DNA from 3 places in the Paenarthrobacter sp. NPDC091669 genome. Region 1 is predicted to be linked to each of the others. Evidence: predicted binding sites of a transcription regulator. Region 1 holds the regulator's gene; each other region holds the start of a gene.
The links. Region 1 encodes HrcA, which represses chaperone genes, less so after heat shock. Its sites were predicted from a motif close to TTNGCACTCGNNNNNNNCGAGTGCNAA; they were not measured.
Positions count from the first base shown of each region.

Region 2: a site for HrcA is predicted at 1,760-1,786, ahead of groL (chaperonin GroEL). Genes of this name have one in related genera too.
Region 3: a site for HrcA is predicted at 1,564-1,590, ahead of groES (co-chaperone GroES). Genes of this name have one in related genera too.

Region 1 is NZ_JBIVTK010000004.1:250,228-254,321, forward strand. Features, by position in the region: gene ACIQLI_RS08795 (GerMN domain-containing protein) at 1-334, shown strand, start outside; gene ACIQLI_RS08800 (16S rRNA (uracil(1498)-N(3))-methyltransferase) at 394-1,158, opposite strand; gene dnaJ (molecular chaperone DnaJ) at 1,161-2,288, opposite strand; gene hrcA (heat-inducible transcriptional repressor HrcA) at 2,339-3,346, opposite strand; gene ACIQLI_RS08815 (DUF3097 domain-containing protein) at 3,525-4,094, shown strand, end outside.
Region 2 is NZ_JBIVTK010000009.1:138,400-142,493, forward strand. Features, by position in the region: gene groL (chaperonin GroEL) at 1-1,576, opposite strand, end outside; gene ACIQLI_RS16140 (cold-shock protein) at 1,900-2,103, opposite strand; gene ACIQLI_RS16145 (LytR C-terminal domain-containing protein) at 2,276-2,884, opposite strand; gene ACIQLI_RS16150 (DUF3263 domain-containing protein) at 2,934-3,269, opposite strand; gene ACIQLI_RS16155 (uracil-DNA glycosylase) at 3,376-4,094, shown strand, end outside.
Region 3 is NZ_JBIVTK010000002.1:448,914-453,007, forward strand. Features, by position in the region: gene ACIQLI_RS05045 (SAM-dependent methyltransferase) at 1-1,109, opposite strand, end outside; gene ACIQLI_RS05050 (hypothetical protein) at 1,177-1,539, shown strand; gene groES (co-chaperone GroES) at 1,733-2,029, shown strand; gene groL (chaperonin GroEL) at 2,116-3,729, shown strand; gene ACIQLI_RS05065 (LuxR C-terminal-related transcriptional regulator) at 3,914-4,094, shown strand, end outside.

The sequences.
Region 1 (4,094 bases):
GATGACGCGCGACGCCTCCTTGGTTGCCCCGCTCTGGATCATCGATCCGCAGGAAGACACCACCCTGCCCACCGGTCTGGTCAAGTTCAACGGTCGGAGCACGGACAGCTCAAAGCCCATTGCCTGGCAGGTCCTGCAGGACGACGGCAAGGGCGACAAGACCAGCCTTCTCACGGGCCAAACGCAAGCCACCGGCGAACCCGGACAGTATGGCCTGTTCACGTTTGGCGCCACGTTGAAAGCCGGTCAGTACGAGGTACGTGTCTCCCAAGTGGACAACGCCGGAAACACCATCGCGACGAGCACCGATACCCGGCTGTTCAGGGTCGGATAGCTGTTCAGGGTCGGCTAATTCCCCGGGGCCGGTGAGGCCCAGGGCCGCTGACTGCCCGGCTACCAGCGCCCCAGGATGTCGCTCGCAAGAACGACGGCGGCCGGCCCCGCCGTCGACGACCGCAAGACATGGTGCCCCAACAGTGCCGTCACAGCACCGGCATCACTGAGTCGCGTTACTTCGCGCGGCGAGATCCCGCCTTCGGGGCCCACAATCAACAGAACCTCGCGCGGAGCGGTGGCATTGGTTGCCGCAAATTCTTCAAGGACGGTCCGCAGGGGATTCTTCGCGTCTTCATGCAGGATGATGGCAAGGTCAGCTTGGGATACGGCTTTCGCCAGGGACCCGGTGTCCACCATGGTCCGAACCTGGGGAATCCATGCCCGCCGGGCCTGCTTGGCGGCGGCGGTGACCACGGACTCCCACTTCGCATGGGCTTTCGAGGCGCGATCGCCCTTCCATCGAACAATCGAACGCTCTGACTGCCACGGAAGCACAGCATCAATTCCAAGTTCCGTGGCCGTTTCGATGGCAAGTTCGTCGCGGTCCCCCTTGGCCAGGGCCTGGACCAGCACCAGCCGGACGTCCGGCTGCTCTTCCAAGACCACGTCGGACGCCGTGACCGTAAGGCCGGTGGGGCCGGCCCCGGCGACCGTGCCGGTCAACCGCATGCCGGCACCATCGGCTATGTCAACGGGCTCTCCCACTCCAAGTCGCTTGACCGTAACCGCGTGCCGGGCCTCCGGACCTTCCAGCACGAACGTACTGCCAGGGCTGACGTCGCCAAGGCTGCCGGCCGGGGTGAAGAAAACGGGGTTGCTCACCGCTACAGGTTACCGAGCTTGTCCCGAAGCTTGGCGAACATTCCGCCGCTGGCCACGAGCTTTCCTTCGGTGAACTGCTCCCCGCGAAGCTTGGCGAGCTGCTGCAGCAATTCTTCCTGCGCAAGATCCAACTTACTCGGCGTTTCAACGTGGAGGTGTACCTTGAGGTCGCCACGGCCATAGCCACGCAGGTGCGTGACGCCCAGGCCCCGCAGGGTAACGATCTCGCCTGACTGGGTTCCGGCCTTCACATCAATGTCCTGTGCGCCGTCGAAAGTATCCAACTGCAGCTCCGTACCCAGCGCCGCGGCCGTCATGGGCACGCTGAGGGTGGCGTGGAGGTCGTCGCCTTCGCGGATGAACATGGAATCGTTGTTGACGCGGATTTCCACGTAGAGGTCGCCCGACGGGCCGCCTGCGGGTCCTGCTTCGCCTTGCCCGGACAACTGGATGCGCGTACCGGTGGCGACGCCGGCAGGAACCTTGATGGTCAGGGAACGGCGGCTGCGGATGCGGCCTTGGCCGTTGCACTCATTGCAGGGGTCCTTGATGACCGTGCCGAAGCCCTCGCAGGAACCGCAGGGGGCAGCGGTCATGACCTGGCCGAGAATGGACCGGACAGCGCGCTGGACCTGGCCGCTGCCGCCACAGATGTCACAACGTTCCGGGTGGGTTCCCGGACGGCAGCAGCTGCCGTCACAGGTGGGGCAGGTCACTGCAGTGTCCACTTCGAGCTTTTTGTTGACGCCGAAAACGGCGTCCTTCAAGTCAATGCGGACGCTGATGAGTGCGTCCTGGCCGCGTCGGACACGGGAGGCAGGCCCGCCGTGACCGCCGCCACCACCAAAGAAGGTGTCGAAGATGTCCTGGAACGCGAAGCCCTGGCCGGAATATCCGCCGCCAAACCCGTTGTCCGTTCCATTCTCATTTCCGGTGGCATCGTAGACGCGGCGCTTCTGGGGATCGGACAGCACCTCATAAGCATGGGTCACGGCCTTAAACTGCTCCGCGACATCCTCACCTGGGTTTACGTCCGGGTGGAGTTTCCGCGCCAACTTGCGGTACGCCTTTTTGATCTCTTCCCCGGTGGCTTCCGGCGAGACTCCCAAAACGTCATAGTGGCTGCTCAAAGTCGGTATCTCTTCCTTGTTGTACTGCGGATGTTTCTTCGTGACGGCGTTCAGCCGCCGAGAATGCGTGAAAGGTAACGGGCCACGGCCCGGACTGCGGCCATGGTGGTCGGATAATCCATGCGGGTCGGGCCCAGGATCCCCACCTTTGCGCCGGAGCCGTATCCAGTGGCAACCACGGAAGCCTCGGCCAATCCGTCATAGGGATTCTCCCGGCCGATACTCACGGTGACGCCGCGGGGGTCGTCCCCCATGTCTGACAACAACCGAAGCATGACAACTTGTTCCTCAAGGGCTTCCAGCACCGGACCAATGCTCAACGGGAAGTCCACGTTGGACCTGGCGAGGTTGGCCGTACCGGCCATCAGGATGCGTTCTTCGCGGCTGTTGTCGCTCAAGGACTGCAGGCCGTTGGCCAACGTTTGGGCCAGTCCCCGAAGCTCGGGCGGACACAGGGCAATCACCGACGGAAGCACCTGCGGCAACAGAGCCAGTTGCGTCCCCGCGATGCTGCCCAGGAAGCGGGATCTCAACCGCATCAAAGCGTCGTCGCCCACGTCCGAACCGGCGTCGATGACCTTCTGGCTGACGCTGCCGGTATCGGCAATCAGCACCACCAACACCTGTTGTGGGGCCAACAGGACGAACTCAACATGCCGTACCAAGGCGCGGTTGGAGTGCGGGTACTGCACGACGGCGACCTGGTTGGTCAGTTGGGACAGGAGCCTGACGGTGCGCTCCAGGATGTCGTCTACATCATCGGGGCCTTCAAGCAGCGAGTGGATGGCCCTCCGCTCGGCGGCCGAAAGGGGCTTGACCTGGGAGATGCGATCAACGAACAGGCGGTAGCCCTTGTCGGTGGGGATGCGACCGGCACTGGTGTGGGGCGCTGCAATGAGGCCTTCTTCTTCCAGAACGGCCATGTCATTTCGGATGGTGGCGCTTGAAACACCAAGATGGTGCCGTTCAACAAGGGCCTTCGATCCGACAGGTTCCCGTGAATGCACGTAATCTTCAACGATGGCACGCAGCACTTCCAACTTGCGTGGCTCACTCATTGCTCCACCTCCTGACGACTGCCGTGGTCTCTGGGACCGGGTCCACTTAGCACTCAACATGCCCAAGTGCTAACCAGTCTAGTATGAGCCACCCCGTTGCTAGCATTGAACTTTCCCGTCCCAACCCAGCGCAAATCAACACTGCACCATTCAACCCAGCACAAAAGGTAGGAACTCCTTGGCTTTCGACACGTGGGGTCCGCAGGATCTGTCAGCTCCTGCCAAACGGCAACTGCCGGAGGTTGCCGTCCAACGCGGGATGGTCCTCGAAGACGTCCAATCAGGCTGGGTGGGCGAAGTCACCCGTGTCGAGAAAACCGGCGGCATGCACATTGTGTCCCTTGAGGACAGGCGGGGGAAGACAAAGTCGTTCCAACTCGGATTTGGCTTCCTGCTCGAGGGGCAGCCCATCCGCTTGATGCCCCCGGTCCCCCGCCAAACGACGCCGCCCGTTCAGGCCGGGCGCACCGCCTCGGGTTCCGTGAAGGTTCAAGGACAACGCGCACAGGTGGCCAAAGCCAGCCGCATTTGGGTGGAGGGAAAACACGACGCCGAACTCGTCGAGAAAGTGTGGGGCGACGATCTCCGCGTCGAGGGCATTGTGGTGGAGCCCCTGCACGGAGTCGATGACCTCAAGTCGGCTATCTCCGCCTTTGACCCCGGACCCGGCCGACGCCTCGGCATCCTGGTGGACCACCTTGTGGCCGGCTCCAAGGAGTCCCGCATCGCAGCTGACGCCATGACTGTG
Region 2 (4,094 bases), on a different contig from region 1:
TCTTCTCAGGCTTGTCGGCCACTACAGCCTCGGTGGTCAGGAACAGACCAGCGATGGAAGCAGCGTTCTGGAGAGCCGAGCGGGTGACCTTTACGGGGTCGTTCACGCCGGCAGCCAGGAGGTCTTCGTAGACGCCCGTGGCAGCGTTCAGGCCGTGGCCGGAAGGCAGACCGCGAACCTTGTCCACCACAACGCCGGGCTCGAGGCCGGCGTTGAAGGCGATCTGCTTCAGCGGAGCGTCGATGGCAACCTTGACGATGTTGGCACCCGTTGCCTCGTCACCTTGGAGGGTGAGGTTGGCGAATGCCTTGGCGCCGGCCTGGATGAGGGCTACGCCACCACCGGCAACGATGCCTTCTTCAACAGCAGCCTTGGCGTTGCGGACTGCGTCCTCAATGCGGTGCTTGCGTTCCTTGAGCTCAACTTCGGTTGCGGCACCGGCCTTGATGACTGCAACGCCGCCGGCCAGCTTGGCCAGGCGTTCCTGCAGCTTCTCGCGGTCGTAGTCGGAGTCGGAGTTCTCGATCTCGGCGCGGATCTGGGCCACACGGCCCGCGATCTGCTCGGCGTCGCCGGCACCTTCAACGATGGTGGTCTCGTCCTTGGTGACAACAACCTTGCGGGCGGTGCCGAGGAGTTCCAGACCGGCGTTTTCGAGCTTGAGGCCAACTTCTTCGGAGATGACCTGACCACCGGTGAGGATGGCGATGTCGGCCAGCTGCGCCTTGCGGCGGTCACCGAAGCCCGGAGCCTTGACGGCAACAGACTTGAAGGTGCCACGGATCTTGTTGACGATCAGGGTGGCCAGGGCCTCGCCCTCGATGTCTTCGGCGATGATCAGCAGCGGCTTGTTGGACTGCATGACCTTCTCCAGAACCGTGACGAGTTCCTTCACGTTGGAGATCTTGGAGTTGACGATCAGGATGTACGGGTCTTCGAGGACCGTTTCCTGGCGCTCAGCGTCGGTGACGAAGTAAGCGGAGATGTAGCCCTTGTCGAAGCGCATGCCCTCGGTGAGCTCAAGCTCCAGGCCGAAGGTGTTGGATTCCTCGACCGTGATGACGCCTTCCTTGCCCACCTTGTCCAGGGCTTCGGCGATGAGGCTGCCGATTTCCGGGTCACCGGCGGAGATGGAAGCCGTAGCTGCGATCTCTTCCTTGGTTTCGATCTCCTTGGCGGAGGCCAGCAGTTCGCTGATGACTGCCTCAACAGCCTTCTCGATGCCGCGCTTGAGGGACAGCGGGTCGGCGCCGGCGGCAACGTTGCGCAGGCCTTCCTTCACCAGTGCCTGGGCGAGGACGGTTGCAGTGGTAGTACCGTCGCCAGCGACGTCATCCGTCTTCTTGGCAACTTCCTTGACCAGTTCTGCACCGATCTTCTCGTAGGGGTCGTCCAGTTCGATCTCCTTGGCGATGGAAACGCCATCGTTGGTGATCGTGGGGGCGCCCCACTTCTTTTCGAGGACGACGTTGCGTCCACGCGGGCCGAGGGTGACCTTGACGGCGTCTGCGAGGATGTTCAGGCCCCGCTCGAGGCCGCGGCGTGCCTCTTCATCAAATGCAATGATCTTGGCCATAACGGCGGTAGTCCTTTCGGGACAGTCGTTAAGAAGGTACCTGTCAGATGGGGTGCCCGCGACGGACGGTCTTTCGCTCGCGGCCTCTGTATGCCCCGCGCTCCGGACCTCACCCCACCAAGGTGTTTCTTGATCCTCCGCTGGAACGTCCGCCGCCCACCGCCGGGGTAAGCCGGGCTGGACTTAGCAGTCGAACCATAGGAGTGCTAAATCAATAATTAGCACTCGACCGGGGAGAGTGCAAGCAGAGATGCCACTTTGCTCTATAAACAAAGGGCTTTCAGCCGAGGGCTGACGGAGATGGAACGAAACCCTGCAAGGAGCTATGCGACGCGCACACCTTCGGCTTGCGGACCTTTTTGCCCCTCGCCCAGTTCAAACTCAACACGCTGGCCCTCTTCAAGGGCCCGGAAGCCGTCCATTTGAATGGCGGACCAGTGCACAAAAACGTCGTCACCCGATTCATCCACAGTGATGAATCCGTAGCCCTTTTCGGCGTTGAACCATTTGACGGTTCCCAATGCCATGATGCCCACACTTTCGCAGTAGCCAAGACCGGTTGCCGGGATCTCCGTACCGGAATCAATCCACTGTAACCACAGTCACTCCACCGGCGCTCCCATGGAGGGCCGGGGCATCACTTTTGTTATTGAGGCTTAACCGAGTTGGGGCTTCAGGTCCCCCGGGAGGGTCGCAGGGTTACTGGTAGCCAGGTCCTGCAACAACCACCAACGGCTGCTGGACTTCGGGCGATTCCAGGATGGTCTGAATGCCCAGCAACGCGCCCAAGGCTTCGGCGTTGGCCTTCTGCTCAGGGACGTTGTAGAAGATCACGGATGTCTGCTGCGGCATGCCACCCCAGTTGCCAACCGTGCTCAGCGTCCAACCGTCGGCTTCCACCAAACCTGCCACGCGGCCGGCCAAACCAGCGGTGCCCGCGCCGTTGTAGACCGCCACCGGCGTGGCCTTGTCCACGGGAGCGGAGGACGAGGTTGCCGAAGGACTGTCGGACGGGGTCGGCTCGCTGGAAGCAGAGGGGGCGCTGCTGGATTCGCCCGGTGTAGCCGAAGGGGTCGCATCAGTCTGCTGCGGCGCCGGCGTCGAGACGCTGGGTGCGGCATTGGGAGCCACCACGCCGAGGTTCGGAAGGACCAGGAAGGCCACCAACCCCAGAACCAGAGCCACAGCCCCAACTGTCAGGACCGGCCACAACGTGGGACGCGTGGTTTCCTGGGCGTCCCGGTGAACGCCCTGCCGGGAGGTGTTCTGCGGGACCTGGTCGAATTCGTCCTTGGCATATTTGGTCATGGTGAAGCGTTGTCCTTGCTGGTTGCTGCTGACAGATCAGCCTGGCGATTTACGCGTCGGACCCCAAGCGACGTGCCGTCCGCGCACGCTGGCGGGACGTACGTAGTCTACGCAATCTCTTGACGAGCATGGGATCGTGGGCCAACGCGTCTTCTGTATCTATCAGCGCGTTGAGGATCTGGTAGTAGTGTGTTGCCGAGAGATCGAACAGCTCACGGATGGCCTGTTCCTTGGCCCCTGAGTACTTCCACCACTGCCGTTCCAGGGCCAGCATCTGCTGGTCCCGTTCACTGAGCGGAGAGTCACTGCGGATCCCCGCCGCAAGGTCTGCGAGGGCAAACCCTGTTGACTGCGGCGCCATCGGTTCCGGTGCTGGTTCTGCCACGGCACACTCCTTCGACGCGTGTTGGGGGAAAATGTCCTACCCCCATGTTACGGGCGAATAACAAGGCTGTCATTCGCCGGTCCGGGATTGCGCGGGAGACAATGGCGTGGTGAATGGCGAGGATGCACTCTTTGACCTTGAGCCGGCCGACCCGGAACAGACGGGTTTTGCCGAGCTCCCTGACCGGCCGCTGGAAGAACTGATGGCCCCCGACTGGGCTGACGCCCTGCGGCCCGTAGAAGGGCAGCTCAGGAGCACCCTGGCTTTCGTGGCGGCTCAGGCCGAGAACGGGGCCCACGTCCTTCCTTCAGCCGGCCACCTTCTCCGCGCTTTCCAGCAACCACTGGCCGATGTCAAAGTATTGATTCTTGGTCAGGATCCGTACCCCACGCCGGGACACGCCGTCGGGCTTTCCTTTGCCGTTTCGAAGCGAACGCGACCCATCCCACGCAGCCTCGCCAACATCTACCGCGAACTCCATGACGACCTCGGCCTGCCTCCCCGGGTCCATGGCGACCTCAGCGCCTGGACGGATCAAGGTGTCCTGCTGCTGAACCGGGTCCTCAGCGTCACCGCCGGAAATGCTGGCTCGCATCGCGGCAAGGGATGGGAGGCCATCACGACGGCGGCAGTCACCGCAGTCGCCAACCGAATGGACAGCGCCGGGAAGCGCAGCCCGCTGGTGGCCATTCTCTGGGGAAAGGACGCCGAGGGCGTCATGCCGCTGCTGGAGGGGGCACCGTCCATCGTGTCGGTCCACCCCAGTCCGCTCTCGGCTTCCCGGGGATTCTTCGGCTCCAGGCCCTTCAGCCGCAGCAACGAACT
Region 3 (4,094 bases), on a different contig from region 1:
AGCTCTTCGGGAGTCACTGCCGTGCCGCGCTTCTTGATGTCCAGCACGGTGATGCCATTGCTTTTCACCCAGGCCTTGAGGGCCTTGACGTTGTAAGGCATCACCTCAAGCACCTTGTAGGCGCGGGCAAAAGGCGTGTCGTGCAGTTCCGGCGCGCAGATGTAGGCGATGTGCTCGTCCACCAGATGCCCGCCCAGCCTTTCGGCGATGTCGGCCACAAGGCCCGCACGGATCACTGCGCCGTCGGGTTCGTACAAGAAACCTTCAACAGGCCCGACGGCGGCTGCCGGACCGGCGTCGAAGTCCTCGCCGCTGGTGATTTCAGCCGCGCCCTGGCTGCCGATGACCAAGGCCGCGCGGCGCACGCCGGGGCGGGCTACGGCGTTGAACCACAGCGTCACTTCGGTGACGTCCCCGCCCACCGAGACCCACTGGGCCTCACAGCCGGAGGGCACGGAGTCATGGGGGATGCCGGGCCCCATTTTGACGCCGATGGCACGTCCGGTTGCTGCCAGCTTCTCGACGAAGGACAAGGGCGGAGAGAAAGCCTCAGGGTCCCAAATCCGCTTGGTCCCCGACGTAGACGTCGTGCGGCGTGCAGGGTCCAGCCACACGCCGTCGATCCCGTCCAGCTCCACGGACGTGGCATCGGTGTGCACCACGGTGGCGTGCGGGAACGGAATGAGGTTGATGGTGGCACAGGCGGCAGTGGTTTCGTCCATCTCAACGGCTGTCACTGAGATGTCCATGGACGCCATGGCCATGGAATCGGCGCCGAGGCCACATCCGAGGTCGGCCACATGGGAGATGCCGGCCTTGGCGAAGCGTTCGGCGTGCCGGGCTGCGACGTTCAACCGTGTGGCCTGCTCCAAGCCTGCCTGGGTGAACAACATCTGCCGGGCGAACTCGCCGAACTTGGCCTCGGCCCGGGTGCGGAGCCGTGATTGCGTCAGGACTGCAGCCACCAATTCGGCGGAGTGGCCGGCTTTGCGGAGATCCGCGTTGGTGCTGAAAGCGTCGGCCTCGCGGTAGGGCCCCAAGGATGCCAGGAGTTCCCATCCTTCAGTGGTCAGCAAGGGTGCGATCTGTTCCTGCGGTGCGTGAGGCATGGAATCAAGCCTAACGGCGCGACACTTGACAACGTGACGGGCGAATCAGCCGGATAGGGTTGTTTTCATGGAAGACACCGCAGCCCCGCACCCCTCCACCATGATGAAGTTCGCGCGACCCGCCCTCATAGCGGGGGCCGTGATCGCGGTGGTCTGCCTCGGTCTGCTGATCATTATCTTCGCGTTGGATTCGTTTAATGCCGCCACCTATTCCGTCGCCGGGAAAAGCGTCAACGACGCCACCGACGAAGCGCGGGACATCCGCGAGCTCTACAGCGGCGCCCGCACCGGTGGGATTATCACCCTGGTGATTTCCGCCGTCGTTGCTGTTGCGGCCGCTGTGCTCCTGTACCGGAACCGCGGCAATGCCCCGCTGGACGAGGATGACGACGGCCAGGACTACGACCTCGATGACCTCACGGGACGGTGACCCACGTTCACCCATGACGAAATGCTGGCACTCACCTTGACCGAGTGCTAACGATTTACATAGAGTCTAGTTAGCACTCTCCCCCGGAGGGTGCTAATAAATGCCAAGCGTCTTCCGGCACCGCGACGGCGGATGTACGCTCCGGCACCCCAGTTCTTAGTCCATGAATCAGCTCATGAAAAGGAGAGTCCGAGTGTCGGTCTCGATTAAGCCTCTTGAGGATCGTATTGTTGTTCGCCCGCTCGAAGCAGAGCAGACCACGGCTTCCGGCCTGGTTATTCCGGACTCCGCACAGGAAAAGCCGCAGGAAGGCGAAGTTGTTGCAATCGGCCCCGGCCGTTTCGATGACAACGGCAACCGCGTACCGGTTGACGTAGCTGTTGGCGACGTCGTCATCTACTCCAAGTACGGTGGAACCGAAGTCAAGACCGGCGGCAACGAGTACCTCGTTCTGTCCGCCCGCGACGTCCTTGCGATCGTCGTAAAGTAACTTCCCGGAGCCCCGCACCGCCGTCGCGTTGGAAATCATTTCCGACCGTCAGCGGTGCGGGTTTTCTGTCTTGAAAGGACACAACCATGGCAAAGCAGCTTGCTTTTAACGATGCTGCCCGCCGGTCTCTTGAGGCCGGTATCGACAAGCTCGCCAACACTGTCAAGGTGACGCTTGGCCCGCGCGGCCGCAACGTCGTGCTGGACAAGAAGTGGGGCGCTCCCACGATCACCAATGATGGTGTCACCATCGCGCGTGAAGTTGAGCTTGACGACCCCTACGAGAACCTTGGCGCACAGCTGGCCAAAGAAGTAGCCACCAAGACCAACGACGTCGCAGGCGACGGCACCACCACGGCCACCGTGCTTGCACAGGCCCTGGTCAAGGAAGGCCTGCGCAACGTTGCCGCCGGCGCCGCTCCGGGCGAGATCAAGCGTGGCATCGAGGTTTCCGTTGAAGCCGTCGCAGCCCGCCTCCTGGAGAACGCCCGCGAAGTTGAAGGCACCCAGGTTGCCAGCGTCGCTGCCATCTCCGCGCAGAGCGACGAAGTCGGCGAGCTCCTCGCCGAAGCGTTCGGCAAGGTTGGCAAGGACGGTGTCATCACCATTGAAGAGTCCTCCACCACGCAGACCGAGCTGGTCCTCACCGAGGGCATGCAGTTCGACAAGGGCTACCTGTCCCCGTACTTCGTCACCGACGCAGAGCGCCAGGAAGCCGTCCTCGAGGACGCCCTCATCCTGATCAACCAGGGCAAGATCTCCTCGCTGCAGGACTTCCTGCCGCTGTTGGAGAAGGCCCTGCAGGCCAACAAGCCGCTCTTCATCATTGCTGAGGACATCGAAGGCGAAGCCCTCTCGACGCTGATCGTCAACCGCATCCGCGGCACGCTCAACGTTGTTGCCGTCAAGGCTCCGGGCTTCGGCGACCGCCGCAAGGCCATGCTCCAGGACATCGCCACGCTCACGGGCGCCCAGGTTGTTTCCCCGGACCTCGGCCTGAGCCTGGACACCGTTGGCCTCGAGGTACTCGGTACCGCACGCCGCATCACGGTGACCAAGGACAACACCACCATCGTTGACGGCGCCGGCACGGCTGAGGATGTGGCTGACCGCGTTGCACAGCTGCGCGCTGAGCTCACCCGGACGGACTCCGACTGGGACAAGGAAAAGCTGCAGGAACGCCTGGCCAAGCTGGCCGGCGGCATCGGCGTGATCAAGGTTGGCGCAGCCACCGAGGTTGAGCTGAAGGAAAAGAAGCACCGCATCGAGGACGCTGTTTCCTCTACGCGTGCAGCCCTCGAAGAAGGCATCGTTTCCGGTGGCGGTTCCGCTCTCATCCACGCCCTCAAGGCACTGGACGAGTCCCCGGCCGTCAAGGCACTGGAAGGTGACGCAGCTGCTGCTGTAGGCATCGTCCGCCGCGCCCTGGTTCAGCCGCTGCGCTGGATCGCCCAGAACGCCGGCTTCGACGGTTTCGTTGTTGTTGCCAAGGTCTCCGAGCTCGAAGCCAACCACGGCTTCAACGCCAAGTCCGGCGAGTACGAGGACCTGATCGCCGCTGGCGTGATCGACCCCGTCAAGGTCACCCGTTCGGCTCTCCGCAACGCCGCTTCCATCGCTGCCCTGGTTCTCACCACCGAGACCCTGGTTGCCGAGAAGCCGGCTGAGGAAGAAGACGCACACGCAGGCCACAGCCACTAGCAGCCTGTTTTACTGGAGCCCCGGTCACGTTCGCGTGACCGGGGTTTCGTGCGTCTTGGGGGCGGCCGGCAGGCGCGCCTGCCCAAGCTATTGTGAGCGTTCGACGACGGCAGTAACCTGACGCTTATACGGCGGCTTGGGTGCGCCAACCGGGCTGTTCCCGGTCGCGGGATGAGTAACGACTATGCCGGCCACAACCTTGGATCTCGGACGCTCGGCGTTCTTCGAGCATCGCTGGAACGATGCTTTGGACTGCCTCGCCCGGGCGGATACCGAGGGCGGCCTGCCTCCCCAGGACATCGAGCTTGTTGCCTCGGTTGCCATGCTCCTGGGTAAGGAATCGGAGGGTGTGGCCTATCTGACGC